Laspinema palackyanum D2c: one gene and its partners. The main gene of each other region encodes a partner of the protein of the gene in region 2 in a complex. Links are inferred from orthologs where the notes say so. Each region holds a gene or a part of one and is shown on either strand. Other genes may lie near its edges. The genes, in order: NG795_RS20205, nuoH, ndhC and NG795_RS01170.

The links.
Region 1: the proteins of nuoH (region 2) and NG795_RS20205 are in contact, whole or in part, in a cryo-EM structure (PDB 6ZJN), measured with the Thermus thermophilus proteins. The link is inferred for Laspinema palackyanum D2c from one-to-one orthologs. Residues at the interface, in WP_096411122.1 of Thermus thermophilus: Ala224, Glu225, Gln226, Glu227, Ala295, Trp297, Phe298, Arg299; in WP_223903221.1 of Thermus thermophilus: Pro35, Ser36, Asp139, Gly141, Ala142.
Region 3: the proteins of nuoH (region 2) and ndhC are in contact, whole or in part, in a cryo-EM structure (PDB 6KHJ), measured with the Thermosynechococcus vestitus proteins. The link is inferred for Laspinema palackyanum D2c from one-to-one orthologs. Residues at the interface, in WP_126985484.1 of Thermosynechococcus vestitus: Gln8, Lys26, Trp29, Leu30, Pro33, Met34, Met37, Leu38, Leu83, Ile84, Phe85, Lys86, Glu87, Asp88, Val89, Leu90, Pro91, Ala92, Thr100, Ala104, Val107, Ile108, Phe111, Leu112, Tyr114, Ile115, Ile125, Ser126, Leu128, Phe133; in WP_126986108.1 of Thermosynechococcus vestitus: Gly6, Tyr7, Glu8, Tyr9, Phe10, Gly12, Phe13, Leu14, Ile16, Cys17, Ser18, Pro21, Ala24, Leu25, Ala27, Ser28, Leu31, Arg32, Pro33, Ser35, Arg40, Leu41, Thr42, Thr43, Tyr44, Glu45, Ile51, Gly53, Ala54, Trp55.
Region 4: the proteins of nuoH (region 2) and NG795_RS01170 are in contact, whole or in part, in a crystal structure (PDB 6Y11), measured with the Thermus thermophilus proteins. The link is inferred for Laspinema palackyanum D2c from one-to-one orthologs. Residues at the interface, in WP_096411122.1 of Thermus thermophilus: Arg36, Val44, Arg45, Met46, Gly47, Pro48, Asn49, Arg50, Val51, Leu57, Gln58, Ala61, Asp62, Ile64, Lys65, Ile67, Phe68, Lys69, Glu70, Ile72, Val74, Glu223, Ala224, Glu225, His233, Thr234, Glu235, Tyr236, Ser237, Trp241; in WP_096411117.1 of Thermus thermophilus: Arg16, Glu17, Gly18, Leu24, Leu27, Val28, Trp30, Gly31, Arg32, Asn34, Ser35, Trp37, Thr54, Asp55, Ala56, Asp59, Ala61, Arg62, Phe63, Gly64, Glu66, Val67, Phe68, Arg69, Ala70, Ser71, Arg73, Gln74, Ala75, Asp76.

Annotation. Positions count from the first base shown.
Region 1 is NZ_JAMXFD010000020.1:56,708-60,280, forward strand. Bases 584-3,573 are described here. They hold NG795_RS20205 (NAD(P)H-quinone oxidoreductase subunit H), read right to left. Parts: upstream 2,681-3,573; coding sequence 1,487-2,680; downstream 584-1,486. Other genes in these bases: NG795_RS20200 (class I SAM-dependent methyltransferase), read right to left, coding at 584-1,285; rsmH (16S rRNA (cytosine(1402)-N(4))-methyltransferase RsmH), read left to right, coding at 2,873-3,573. Outside these bases: NG795_RS20195 (hypothetical protein), read left to right, coding at 1-83; more of NG795_RS20200, read right to left, coding at 86-583.
Region 2 is NZ_JAMXFD010000014.1:112,855-116,379, forward strand. What follows is about bases 209-3,150. They hold nuoH (NADH-quinone oxidoreductase subunit NuoH), read right to left. Parts: upstream 2,268-3,150; coding sequence 1,149-2,267; downstream 209-1,148. Other genes in these bases: NG795_RS16985 (NADH-quinone oxidoreductase subunit J), read right to left, coding at 209-303; ndhI (NAD(P)H-quinone oxidoreductase subunit I), read right to left, coding at 427-1,038; NG795_RS17000 (citrate synthase), read right to left, coding at 2,753-3,150. Outside these bases: more of NG795_RS16985, read right to left, coding at 1-208; more of NG795_RS17000, read right to left, coding at 3,151-3,525. UniProt on the Escherichia coli protein: NDH-1 shuttles electrons from NADH, via FMN and iron-sulfur (Fe-S) centers, to quinones in the respiratory chain. The immediate electron acceptor for the enzyme in this species is believed to be ubiquinone.
Region 3 is NZ_JAMXFD010000001.1:273,025-276,553, forward strand. Bases 1-2,946 are described here. They hold ndhC (photosynthetic/respiratory NAD(P)H-quinone oxidoreductase subunit C), read right to left. Parts: upstream 1,682-2,946; coding sequence 1,319-1,681; downstream 1-1,318. Other genes in these bases: NG795_RS01165 (NAD(P)H-quinone oxidoreductase subunit J), read right to left, coding at 74-598; NG795_RS01170 (NADH dehydrogenase subunit K), read right to left, coding at 591-1,328; NG795_RS01180 (rubredoxin), read left to right, coding at 2,222-2,557; NG795_RS01185 (photosynthesis system II assembly factor Ycf48), read left to right, coding at 2,682-2,946. In the rest of the region: more of NG795_RS01185, read left to right, coding at 2,947-3,529. UniProt on the Escherichia coli protein: NDH-1 shuttles electrons from NADH, via FMN and iron-sulfur (Fe-S) centers, to quinones in the respiratory chain. The immediate electron acceptor for the enzyme in this species is believed to be ubiquinone.
Region 4 is NZ_JAMXFD010000001.1:271,901-275,388, forward strand. The notes cover bases 584-3,488. They hold NG795_RS01170 (NADH dehydrogenase subunit K), read right to left. Parts: upstream 2,453-3,488; coding sequence 1,715-2,452; downstream 584-1,714. Other genes in these bases: NG795_RS01160 (SitI3 family protein), read left to right, coding at 584-1,028; NG795_RS01165 (NAD(P)H-quinone oxidoreductase subunit J), read right to left, coding at 1,198-1,722; ndhC (photosynthetic/respiratory NAD(P)H-quinone oxidoreductase subunit C), read right to left, coding at 2,443-2,805; NG795_RS01180 (rubredoxin), read left to right, coding at 3,346-3,488. Outside these bases: NG795_RS01155 (alpha/beta fold hydrolase), read left to right, coding at 1-471; more of NG795_RS01160, read left to right, coding at 567-583. UniProt on the Escherichia coli protein: NDH-1 shuttles electrons from NADH, via FMN and iron-sulfur (Fe-S) centers, to quinones in the respiratory chain. The immediate electron acceptor for the enzyme in this species is ubiquinone.

The DNA of each region.
Region 1 (3,573 bases), on a different replicon or contig from region 2:
TTCTCTCATTGCTATGTAGTCTCGCTGCCGGGGTGTTGTTTATGGCGATCGCCTGGTTATGGATTAAACGCAAGGAAAAATAACCTCACCTCATCGGCGGTATCCTCAACCCTTTTAACCCTTTCCCCTTCTGGTCCTCACTTAATCCTTTTCCCTGTACCAACACCCCAAAACCCCCTAATCCTCTAGGGTCGATCGCCTCATGCAAGACTTGCCTGCGATTAATCATGGTTCCCAAATCCATGCCTGGGGTGGTGGAGAGTGCCGCAATGCGATCGCCTAACCCCAATGCCATTAAAAACATCGCCTGCTGGGTAAACCCCAATTTCTCCAATCCACAGGACTCCCCTTGTCGTTCCAATGCGGTAAAATCAACATGAGCGGTTATATCCTGTTCTCCAATTAAAATATAAGGATTATCATGATAGCGGTGTTGATAATAACATTGTAATGTTCCTTGATGTCGCATTGGTGTATAATATCCGTGAGCCGGATATCCATAATCAATGGTTAGCACATATCCCTGATTGAGTTTTTCGCTCACTTGTCTCACCCAATCCAATGCCGCCAGATTGACTTCGGTGCGATATCCGTCGGGGTAGGGTTTCCCCGTGATGTCAATGTCAATGAGTTGAAAATATTCGGTAATTTTGGGAGTGGAGAGTTCCCCAGGGATTTCTTGAAAGGGAGATGCTTCGGGAGACTCGGGTATTTTGTCCGAGGTGGTGATATAAATTTCGTGAAGTTTTCCCTCTTCTACCTGGATTTGATGCACCGGGAAGGCATCGATTAATTCATTAGAAAAGAAACATCCGGTGATTGAATCTGCTGCAATTTCCTCCCAAGTTACCCAGCGCAAATTTGCCCCGCCGCTGGAGAGTTTGGAGAATTGCTGCTGTTGTAACTGGCGCATTGCTGGGGATTGTTCGATGATTAGATATTCCGTTGCTGCAAAACAATCTCGATGGTGGCGATAAAGATATTTGATGACATCGGCAGCGATTAATCCTTGTCCCGCACCCATTTCTACGAGGTGAAATGGGGTGGGATGTCCGAGAATTTCCCAGATTTCGATAAATTGGACTGCCAGCATTTCTCCAAAATCTGCGCCTAAGTGGGGGGAAGTCATAAAGTCTCCCTGTGCGCCAATTTTTCCGACATGGGCGGCATAATATCCATGTTGGGGATGGTAGAGGGCTAATTCCATATAGTCGGCAAAGGTGATTTGCCGTTGGGGATGTTGTTGGATTTTTTCTTGGATGATTGGGATTAACAAGTTCGACATATTGAGTTAGTATTTAATAGGAGAGGGGTATTGGTTACCCTATAGGAATTAGGCGGCAGAGCCGCTAAGAATGCGTGTCATGGCTCTGCCGTGACACGAGAGGTGTGTTATTAGTCGGATTTATCCGGCTTGATTCTGTTAGGCGGGGGTTTAAACCCCCGCCGGTTGTTGCTTCAAAACTCAAAACTCATCAACGTTTAATTATCGGTCCACGGAACCCATAATCACATCGATACTGCCGAGAATTGCCACAATATCTGCAACTTTGTTACCGCGTAAAATAGAGGACAAGACTTGCAGATTATTGAAGTCAGCAGCGCGGATTTTCCAGCGCCAGGGGAAGACATTATCATTACCAATCAGATAAATTCCCAGTTCTCCTTTGCCACTTTCCACGCGGAAATAATGCTCTCCAGCGGGAATTTTAAAGGTGGGGGCAATCTTTTTGGCGATGAATTGATAGTCAAATCCGTTCCATTCGGATTTGGGTCCTTCCATCATCCGCTTGGCTTCTAGGTTCTCGTAAGGTCCACCGGGAAGACCCTTCAAGGCTTGGCGGAGGATTTTGACGGATTCGCGCATTTCGGCCATGCGGACGATATATCGGGCTAAACAGTCCCCCTCGGTTGCCCAGCAGACTTCCCAATCAAAGTCGTCATAACATTCGTAATGGTCAACTTTTCTTAAATCCCATTTGACGCCGGATGCTCTTAAGACGGGACCGGAGAGACCCCAGTTGATGGCTTCTTCCCGAGAGATGACGCCGAGGTTTTGAATCCGGCGACGGAAAATGGGGTTGTTGGTGATTAGGCGTTCGTATTCGTCAATGACGGGATCGAAGTAGTCGCAAAAGTCTTCGCATTTATCCACCCAACCGTAGGGGATGTCAGCGGCGACGCCACCGATGCGGAAGTAGTTATTATTGACCATGCGTTGCCCGGTGGCGGCTTCCCAGAGGTCATAAATCATTTCCCGATCGCGGAAAATGTAGAAGAATGGACTCAGTGCTCCGACATCGGCGAGGAAGGGTCCCAACCAGAGTAAGTGGTTAGCAAGACGGTTCAGTTCCAGCATGATCACCCGCAGGTAGCTGGCACGTCGGGGTACTTCAATGTCGGCGAGTTTTTCCGGTGCATTGACGGTTACCGCTTCATTGAACATTCCCTCAGCGTAGTCCCAGCGACTAACGTAGGGAACGAACATGATGTTGGTGCGGTTTTCGGCAATTTTCTCCATGCCTCTATGCAGGTAGCCCAAGACTGGCTCGCAATCGACTACATCCTCGCCGTCAAGGGTGACGATTAGGCGCAGGACCCCGTGCATGGAGGGATGGTGCGGTCCCATGCTGAGAATCATGGGATCGGTTCTAGTTTCTATCCGGGTTGGTGGTGCCATAAATGAGGGTGCTCCTGTTGAGACAGATTTGGGCTGCTGTACCGACGTCAGATAGGGGATTTTCTACAATCTAAAATCGGGACGGGGTACGGCAGTGCTGTTACCAATTGTTGCTTTTTGTTTCATTGCTTTCATCATTATAGGGAGATTGGGTCCGTGGTAAATCAGGGAGTGAGTGTAAATCCGGAGGCAATGGAGGGGTTTGTCCATTTGTCGGTTTTGAGTCAGGAAGTGGTGGAGGGGTTGGCGATTCGTCCGGGGGGGCGTTATTTGGATGCGACGGTGGGTGGGGGAGGTCATTCGCGATTGATTTTGGAGGCGGCCCCTGGGGTGCAGTTGGTGGCGATCGACCGCGATCGCCTCGCCTTGGATGCAGCAGGGAGTCGGTTGGCGGAGTATGGGGATGCGGTGACATTTTGGCAGGGAAATTTTGCGGAGTATCAGCCCCAAGAGATGCGGTTTGATGGGATTGTGGCGGATTTGGGGGTGAGTTCGGCGCAGTTAGATCGCCCGGAACGGGGGTTTAGTTTTCGGTATGAGGCTCCTTTGGATATGAGAATGGATGAACGGCAGGAGTTGAGTGCGGCGGATATTGTGAATTATTGGGATGAGGTGGAGTTGGCAGATATTTTTTATCGCTATGGGGAGGAACGGTTTTCTCGTCGGATTGCACGGCGAATTGTGGAACGGCGTCCGTTGGAAACTACGACTCAGTTGGCGTCGGCAGTGGCTTCTTCGGTGCCGGGGAAGTCCCGTCATGGCAAAATTCATCCGGCTACCCGGGTGTTTCAAGCTTTGCGGATTGCGGTGAATGGGGAACTGGCTGCTTTGGAAACCTTTTTAGAAAAGGCTCCCTTGTGGTTGCATCCGGGGGGACGGCTGGGTATTATTAG
Region 2 (3,525 bases):
GGCTGTTGCTCCCCGCCGGATCCAGTAATTGGGAAGGTTTGTAAAATCCTCCTGTTTGTTGACCAGCATGATGGCAAACAAAATCAGCACATTAACGGCACCGACATAAATCAAAATCTGGGCCGCTGCTACAAAATCAGCATTGAGCAACAGATACAAACCGGCCATGCTGATAAACACACCGCCTAATAGAAAGGCCGAATAAACGACCTGAGACAGGAGGACGACACCCAAGGCTGCTCCTATCATCATCACGGCCAGCAGGCCAAACGAAACTATCTGAACGCCTTCCGCTAAATTCACTGTATTTGTCCTTTGTTCTTTGTCCTTTGTGCTTTGTCGGGGGTCATTTGTCTGGGGTCATTGGTTTGGACCATTCTTCATTTTAAGTGAAACTATCCCCTAGGATTCTTTGACAAATTTCCCCTATTTTTCTGTTTTTTCTGTGGATTGTTCTTGTTCCATTTGTTCCCGAATTTCTTCGGGACGTAGACCCGCACGACGAGAGTTTGGGGGCAAATCATGGGGAGAGATCACGCCTTTGGGTAGATAGGCGAGTTCTCTGAGGGGGGTCACCATTGGATCGTCAGTGACCTTGTACGGTAAGCGTCCCATTGCCACGTTATCAAAATTCAATTCGTGGCGATCGTAAGTGGAAAGTTCGTATTCTTCCGTCGCGGAGAGACAATTGGTCGGACAGTATTCTACACAGTTGGCGCAGAAAATACAAACGCCGAAGTCAATACTGTAGTGTTTGAGCTGTTTCTTTTTGGTTTCTTTGTTGAATTCCCAATCCACCACGGGCAGGTTAATCGGACAAACACGGACGCACACTTCGCAGGAAATGCACTTATCAAATTCAAAGTGAATCCGACCCCGATAGCGTTCGGAAGGAATTAGTTTTTCGTAGGGATATTGCACGGTCACCGGACGGCGGCGCATATGGTCAAAGGTCACGGAGAGTCCTTGACCGATATATTTGGCCGCTTGAACGGTTTCTTTGGCGTAGTTGCTAACTTGGTTAAGGAATTTGAGCATAGTGTTCTCGGCGATGACTGCTAGGTGATAGGGAGTGGTGACCTGAAGTCAAGATGAAGTTAAGCGATCGCTCAATCACTGGGCAGTTTTTGAACGAAAGAAAAGCCCGCTTACCCACCAAAGGCAACGGGAAAGGCCAACTTTAAGGCGGCAGTTAAGAGCAGATTGACCAGAGAAACGGGCAGGAGGAATTTCCACCCTAAATCGAGGAGTTGGTCAATGCGAACGCGGGGTAAGGTCCAGCGCATCAGAATGGCGAGGAAAACAAAGAAGTAAGCCTTGAGCAGGGTCATGGTGATGCCGAGGGTTCCGGTAATCACTTGCAGCCAAGGGGTGGTTTCGCTGACACCCAGCCACTGTCCTAGGAGTTCTACGGGGATCGGAGATTCCCAGCCACCCAGATAGAGCACGGCGATTAGGAGTGCCGAGAGGACGAGGTTGACGTAGGAACCCAAGTAGAACAGGGCGAATTTCATGCCAGAATATTCGGTTTGATATCCGGCGACGATTTCTTCTTCTGCTTCAGGGAGGTCAAAGGGTAAGCGTTCGCATTCCGCGAGGGCCGCAATCCAGAAGATGATAAAGCCTAGGGGTTGCCGCCAGATGTTCCAACCGAAAATGCCATAGCTGGATTGCTGTTCCACAATGTCGAGGGTGCTCAGGCTGTTGGACATCATCACGACTGCCAGCACACTGAGGGCCAGGGGAATTTCATAACTGATGGACTGGGCGGCAGCGCGCAAGCCACCGATCAGAGAGTATTTGTTATTGGAGGCATAACCTGCCATCAGTAAGCCGATCGGCTGAATGCTAGAAAGGGAAATCCATAAAAAGATGGCCACCCCGACATCGCTAATGATGAGATTTTGTCCAAAGGGGACGATCAGGAAGGAGGCGAACACGGGGACTACCACCAGGACGGGCCCGAGGGTAAAGAGGATGGGGTCAGCTTTCGCTGGGAGGATATCCTCTTTGAACAAGAGTTTGAGACCATCGGCGGCAGGGGCTAAGATTCCCAAGGGGCCGATGTATTCTGGGCCGATGCGCTGTTGGACCGCAGCAGAAATTTTTCGCTCTAGCCAGACGGTTACAAGCACGCCAATTGTGGCAACAACTAGCATGAGCACCATAGGAATTGGCATCCAGATGGCTTTTGCTGCTCCCGCCGGAAGGCCCAAATCTGCGAGCGCTTTTATAAAACTTCCTTGTAGGTCTATACCTGGGTTCATGCTTCCTATTGAGAGTGTGAAGATTTCTTACGACTCGGTTAAATGCAATAACAGTATAACGCTCGATGGACGCCAGAACTCTGGGAGAGGCTTGAGTTTCAGTGTTTAGGGAGCATCTCCATTTTTTGAAGAGACCTAACTCCCCAGCCCCCTTACCACCTCTGATCAGGCCCTCTCCTACAAGGAGAGGGAGGTATAAGGAATGAATGTCTTTTCACGGAAGGGGGAGAAAGAGGTCAATTCCCCCCCTCCAGCAATAAAAAAATTGGATTATTCTCCCTTTTGTAAAAGAATAGGGCCTGATCAGAGGTAGAGAAGCGGAGAGTTAGGCAACAAAAAGCCCTCAGATTATGACAATCCAAGGGCAATGGTGGCGATCGCGCCTAGATGGATGATTCTCCTTAAAAGAAAAATCGGGACTCAGACCCAACCCGTGAGTAGAGGTCCCTCCAGTCCAGACTCGACCTAATTCCGTGGCGATCGCTTTAACGTTCGGCGATCGGAATATAAGGCGCGTTATGAGTTCCGGTATAAATTTGGGTCGGACGGTAAATCCGGTTTTCACCCAGTTGCTCTTTCCAATGAGCCAACCATCCTGCCACCCGGGAAATCGCGAAGATTGGCGTAAACAAATCCGTAGGAATCCCCAACTTCCGATAAACCAGACCCGAGTAAAAGTCCACATTGGCATAAATGCCTTTGTAAGCGAGTTTTTCCTCCACCACTCGCTCCAGCTCTACAGCAATGTCATAATAATTATCCCGGCCAAACTTCTCAAACAATTGTTCAGCGAGACTTTGGAGGATAATCGCTCGAGGATCCTTAACTTTGTAGACCCGGTGACCGAACCCCATAATCTTAGATTTAGTCTTCAGACAGTTTTCAATGTAGGGTCGGACATTTTCAACCGAGCCAATGGCCTCTAACATATCAATCACTTCTTCATTGGCCCCCCCATGTAAAGGACCAGCCAGAGTTCCCACCGCTGAAGCTACCACCGCATAAGGGTCCGTCAAGGTGGAAGCCGTCACCCTTGCTGAAAATGTCGAAGCATTGATGGTATGTTCTGCATGAAGAGTCAGGCAGATGTCGAACACACTAGCCTCTAGGGGATCTGGCTCTTGTTCGGTCAGCATATACAGAAAGTTGGCCGAATAGTCCAGATCGTCCCGAGGTTGAATCGGGTCATTCCCTTTCCGCATCATTTGGAATGCCGCCACCATTGTAGGAATTTTTGCCAACAACCGGACCGCAGCAG
Region 3 (3,529 bases), on a different replicon or contig from region 2:
GTAACCCGTCCAAAACAAAACCCTCCTTGTTCAAAAGGAGGGCATTCTCATTCAGGATATCCTTTCCCAAAACTTAATAAGCGTCTTGTAACTCGTAAAATTCTGGGGAAATATAATCCTTCCGTAACGGCCAACCGACCCAATCTTCCGGCATCAAAATCCGCTTCAAATTTGGATGTCCTTCATAAACAATGCCATACATATCATAGGATTCCCGTTCCTGGAAATCGGCGGCTTTCCAGATCCAGTAGACCGATGGCACTGAAGGATTTTCTCTGGGAACGAACACTTTGATGCGAACTTCCTCCGGGCGATCGGCAAAGTCCGTGACCTTAATTAAGTGATACATACTCACCAAATCTTGTCCCGGACCTGGATCGTAACCGCACTGACATTGGAGATAATTGAATCCGTAGGCATAGAGTGCCGTAGATAACGGAATCAAAAATTGAGCATCAACCTTGAGGATTTCTACCCCCAGATGATCCGGTTCTAAAGCTTCATGTTGAAAGCCATTTTCAGTCAACCATTTAGAAACTTTCCCCGTGGGGACAATTTTCTCTTCAGAAGCTTGGGTTTCTTTCTTCTCTTCAGGCACGTTTTTCCTCCTTCTTCTGACTCGCTTTGAGGGCGGGGGGTACGGGCATTCCGATCGCCTCGGTTAACTCCTTCGGTGGGTTTTGGCGCGTGGCAGACTGCAAATAAGTCCCCGTCAGAATCGGGTCAACCGCTTTCATATTGTGCTGGCGAGTGTAGTAGCGGTGGGATTGCTTAATTTGACCTCGTTCCTGGATCGCATCATTGGAGATTTTCTTGCGAAGTTTGATGATTGCATCAATCACCGCTTCGGGACGAGGAGGACACCCCGGCATATAGACATCCACGGGAATCAGTTTGTCCACTCCACGCACTGCGGTGGGTGAATCTGCCGAAAACATTCCGCCGGTAATGGTGCAAGCGCCCATTGCGATCACATATTTCGGTTCCGGCATTTGCTCATACAGACGCACCAAAATGGGTGCGTATTTCATGGTAATCGTACCGGCGGTAATGATTAAATCCGCTTGGCGAGGACTAGAACGAGGGACCAAACCGAAGCGATCAAAGTCAAACCGGGACCCGATTAAGGCGGCAAATTCAATGAAACAGCAGGCAGTGCCGTACATTAGGGGCCAAAGGCTAGAGAGTCTCGCCCAGTTGTGGAGGTCATCAACGGTGGTGAGGATGACATTTTCTGAGAGTTCCTGAGTGACTTCCGGTCGGGCGATCGGGTTGATGAGCCGTCCTTCACTCAGATTTGGGGGAGTTGAATTAGATTTCATGACCATTCTAAGGCTCCTTTACGCCATGCATACACGAGAGCAATCACAAGGATTGTGATAAAAATGAGGGCTTCAATAAAGGCCAACACTCCGAGTCGGTGGAATGCGACAGCCCAGGGATACAGAAAGACAGTCTCAACATCAAAGACCACAAAGACCAGGGCAAACATATAGTAACGGATATTAAACTGGATCCATGCCCCGCCAATGGGTTCGACGCCGGATTCATAAGTGGTTCGCCGTTCAGGAGAGGTTGCTTTGGGTCTAACTAATCTCGATGTACTGAGGGCCAGGATCGGGACTAGGCTGCAAACTAACAGGAAACCCAGGAGATATTCGTAGCCGGAGAGGACAAACACAATAAGTAACTCTAGCCAGATAGGACTTGTACGACTGGTTTACATTTTTACATAATTGTGGAGGCAGCCGCTAAGAGAACTGTTTGTCTGGGATGGGTCCACCCCGAGGCCCGTCTTCTGTGAGCACATCACCTGTTCGTAGTAACGACTTCAGTCGTTCTCTTAGGTTCGTAGTAACGACTTCAGTCGTTATCCAGTGTTCATCGCGATCGCCAGCAACCCTTTCAGGAGAGTTTAAACCCTTGCCAGTTGTGGCTATGGGGGCAGTGGCGCGGTGATTATCCATCCGGAAACGACTGAAGTCGTTACTACGAACCGGAGGGAACGACTGAAGTCGTTACTACGAACATGGATAACGACTGAAGTCGTTACTACGAACAGGAGGGAACGACTGAAGTCATTACTACGAACTGGGGAGAATCGGGTGGGGCCGATCGCGAAGATTTAACCTGTAACCGTTAGGAATGGAAAGCGGTTCACTACTATGTCATAATCTTTAACATCGTTTTAATGTTTGGACCTTCCCATCCTTTGAGTTCGATGAACACTGAAGAAGCCGTTCAACCTCAAGAACTAGATCAGTATGAATGCCGCTCATGCGGCTACGTTTATGAACCCGAGAAGGGAGATGGCCGTAAAATTGCTCCTGAAACAGCCTTTACGGATGTTCCCCTGACTTGGCGCTGCCCGGTTTGTGGGGCCAAACCCACACAATTTAGCAACATTGGACCGAAAGGGACTGCCTCGGGGTTTAAGGAAAATTACGGTTTTGGATTTGGGGCCAATACCCTGACTGGGGCGCAGAAAAATATCTTGATTTTTAGTGCTTTGGCACTCGGATTCATCTTTTTTCTGAGTTTGTATGGTTTACGCTAAGGAACTGAGTTGCTAGAACCCCTCACCCTAAGCTCAAAGTAGCCGCTAACTGCCGGGGTAACGGCCCGATTGGTTTGGGTGTTACGCCCGTTGATGATTGAGAAATAGATAAATTTTGAAGGTGATGGACTCCATCTTAAAAAGTTTGAAACGAATTGTTGCATTGCTTGCGGTTGTCCTACTCTGTGTCAGTTGCAGCAAGGTCCCCTCTGTAAGTTACAACCCTTGGAATGTCGTCCCTTTACCCACAGAAGCTAATCTTAATGACATTAGCTTTACCGATGACCTCCAGCATGGATGGTTAGTGGGCTCTGAAGCGACGCTGCTAGAAACTGCCGATGGTGGCAAAACCTGGGAACTCAAGCAGTTAGGCTTGGATGACGAACGTTCTCGCCTGAATTCGGTTAGTTTTGCGGGTTCAGAGGGATGGATCGTCGGTGAACCTTCAATTTTGCTGCATACTACAGATACGGGAAAATCTTGGGAACAAATTGGACTCAGCGATAAGCTCCCGGGTAGTCCTTTAACGATTGTTGCTCTGGGGTCCAATTCGGCGGAAATGACCACTAATGTTGGGGCGATCTATCGCACCCAAGATGGTGGAAAAACCTGGAAGGCAATGGTAGAAGAGGCGGTTGGGGTGATTAGAAATCTCGATCGCTCGCCGGATGGGAAATATATCGCCGTCTCTGCGAAAGGAAACTTCTTCTCGATCTGGGAACCGGGTCAAAGTGCCTGGGCTCCTCATAATCGCAACAGTTCCCGACGCATCCAAAATATGGGATTTTCCGCTGATGGTCGTCTGTGGATGTTGGCCCGTGGGGGTCAGTTGCAATTTAGCACTCCAGAGGATCCGGAAAACTGGGATGAAGCGATCTATCCTGAGTTTTCTACAAGCTGGGGACTGCTGGATTTAGCTTATCGGACCCCAGATGAACTGTGGATTGGGGGCGGCAGTGGGAATTTACTCCA
Region 4 (3,488 bases), on a different replicon or contig from region 2:
GAAGCATCACCCACACAGAACAAACTTCTGTGGAATTTGCTATTTGATACACCATTGGGAACGGCATTTTATCGGTATGCCCGTAGTCGAAAGTTTTTAAAATCATTTTCGATTAAAAACTTGTTTGAAAATCCCGATTCTGTAGATAAAAATTGGCTGGATATGTTGGAAAAAGGGGCAGCCAATTTGGAAACTAGACACGCGGTGTTTGCCTTTCTTGCTGGGTTTTGGCGGGAAGATTATGAAGAGGCGATCGCCAGTATTCAGCAACCCACTTTAGTGGTGATTGGGCAAAATACTTCTAATATTAGCCGGGAAGGATTAAAGGAGACCCCCGATGAGCGATTGGCGGCTTATTTGAATGCCTTACCGAATGGAAAAGGGGTGAAAATTAATGGGCGGAATGTTTTACCCTATGAAGCAACCGCCGAATTTGTCCAGGCGATCGCGCCCTTTATTCGAGAAGGATAACTAACATGGTGCGTCAGAGACTTAAGTTATTATATGATTTCATCAAATATCGGTCTGATGCACCTTAGCCATTCTCTTGACAAAAAGAGGAATTTATGTCATTAGAATATGAATTAAGAATTGTCACCGATTGGCAACCATTGGACATTTTAAACCTGTTGTCACGAGAACTGGAACTAGAGTGGGAAGAGACGAGGTTGTTTGGTCCGGGGATTGTATTAGGGGCTACTCCCGAAACGGAGCATCGTCAATCGATGATGATGGAAACCTTTGGATTTCAACCCACTGTGGATGTATGGTTCTGGCTGGATTCTCAGGAAAATTACCAATGGGGAAAGCAGATGTTGCTAGATGCATCTATGTTAGTTTTGAATCATCTATCCGGAGATGCAGTTTTGTTGTTTAATTCCGAATCTACGGTATTACAAAGAATATCAGGATCCTTAATTTTCAATCAAAAAATTCCTTTGACCTCTAAAGATGAAATTGAGAAATTCAATCAACCCTTTTATATCCAAACTTTGCGTTCGCTGTTACTGTCCGAAATTAAAGAGTGACGTTGAATCCGGCTCCCCTTCTCCCATTTTGGGAGAAGGGGTTGGGGGATGAGGGCTGCTAAATGGTCAGATGTAGCCGAAGCCGATCGCCTCAGAGTAACCCGTCCAAAACAAAACCCTCCTTGTTCAAAAGGAGGGCATTCTCATTCAGGATATCCTTTCCCAAAACTTAATAAGCGTCTTGTAACTCGTAAAATTCTGGGGAAATATAATCCTTCCGTAACGGCCAACCGACCCAATCTTCCGGCATCAAAATCCGCTTCAAATTTGGATGTCCTTCATAAACAATGCCATACATATCATAGGATTCCCGTTCCTGGAAATCGGCGGCTTTCCAGATCCAGTAGACCGATGGCACTGAAGGATTTTCTCTGGGAACGAACACTTTGATGCGAACTTCCTCCGGGCGATCGGCAAAGTCCGTGACCTTAATTAAGTGATACATACTCACCAAATCTTGTCCCGGACCTGGATCGTAACCGCACTGACATTGGAGATAATTGAATCCGTAGGCATAGAGTGCCGTAGATAACGGAATCAAAAATTGAGCATCAACCTTGAGGATTTCTACCCCCAGATGATCCGGTTCTAAAGCTTCATGTTGAAAGCCATTTTCAGTCAACCATTTAGAAACTTTCCCCGTGGGGACAATTTTCTCTTCAGAAGCTTGGGTTTCTTTCTTCTCTTCAGGCACGTTTTTCCTCCTTCTTCTGACTCGCTTTGAGGGCGGGGGGTACGGGCATTCCGATCGCCTCGGTTAACTCCTTCGGTGGGTTTTGGCGCGTGGCAGACTGCAAATAAGTCCCCGTCAGAATCGGGTCAACCGCTTTCATATTGTGCTGGCGAGTGTAGTAGCGGTGGGATTGCTTAATTTGACCTCGTTCCTGGATCGCATCATTGGAGATTTTCTTGCGAAGTTTGATGATTGCATCAATCACCGCTTCGGGACGAGGAGGACACCCCGGCATATAGACATCCACGGGAATCAGTTTGTCCACTCCACGCACTGCGGTGGGTGAATCTGCCGAAAACATTCCGCCGGTAATGGTGCAAGCGCCCATTGCGATCACATATTTCGGTTCCGGCATTTGCTCATACAGACGCACCAAAATGGGTGCGTATTTCATGGTAATCGTACCGGCGGTAATGATTAAATCCGCTTGGCGAGGACTAGAACGAGGGACCAAACCGAAGCGATCAAAGTCAAACCGGGACCCGATTAAGGCGGCAAATTCAATGAAACAGCAGGCAGTGCCGTACATTAGGGGCCAAAGGCTAGAGAGTCTCGCCCAGTTGTGGAGGTCATCAACGGTGGTGAGGATGACATTTTCTGAGAGTTCCTGAGTGACTTCCGGTCGGGCGATCGGGTTGATGAGCCGTCCTTCACTCAGATTTGGGGGAGTTGAATTAGATTTCATGACCATTCTAAGGCTCCTTTACGCCATGCATACACGAGAGCAATCACAAGGATTGTGATAAAAATGAGGGCTTCAATAAAGGCCAACACTCCGAGTCGGTGGAATGCGACAGCCCAGGGATACAGAAAGACAGTCTCAACATCAAAGACCACAAAGACCAGGGCAAACATATAGTAACGGATATTAAACTGGATCCATGCCCCGCCAATGGGTTCGACGCCGGATTCATAAGTGGTTCGCCGTTCAGGAGAGGTTGCTTTGGGTCTAACTAATCTCGATGTACTGAGGGCCAGGATCGGGACTAGGCTGCAAACTAACAGGAAACCCAGGAGATATTCGTAGCCGGAGAGGACAAACACAATAAGTAACTCTAGCCAGATAGGACTTGTACGACTGGTTTACATTTTTACATAATTGTGGAGGCAGCCGCTAAGAGAACTGTTTGTCTGGGATGGGTCCACCCCGAGGCCCGTCTTCTGTGAGCACATCACCTGTTCGTAGTAACGACTTCAGTCGTTCTCTTAGGTTCGTAGTAACGACTTCAGTCGTTATCCAGTGTTCATCGCGATCGCCAGCAACCCTTTCAGGAGAGTTTAAACCCTTGCCAGTTGTGGCTATGGGGGCAGTGGCGCGGTGATTATCCATCCGGAAACGACTGAAGTCGTTACTACGAACCGGAGGGAACGACTGAAGTCGTTACTACGAACATGGATAACGACTGAAGTCGTTACTACGAACAGGAGGGAACGACTGAAGTCATTACTACGAACTGGGGAGAATCGGGTGGGGCCGATCGCGAAGATTTAACCTGTAACCGTTAGGAATGGAAAGCGGTTCACTACTATGTCATAATCTTTAACATCGTTTTAATGTTTGGACCTTCCCATCCTTTGAGTTCGATGAACACTGAAGAAGCCGTTCAACCTCAAGAACTAGATCAGTATGAATGCCGCTCATGCGGCTACGTTTATGAACCCGAGAAGGGAGATGGCCGTAAAATTGCTCCTGAAACAGCCTTTACGGATGTTCCCCTGACTTGGCG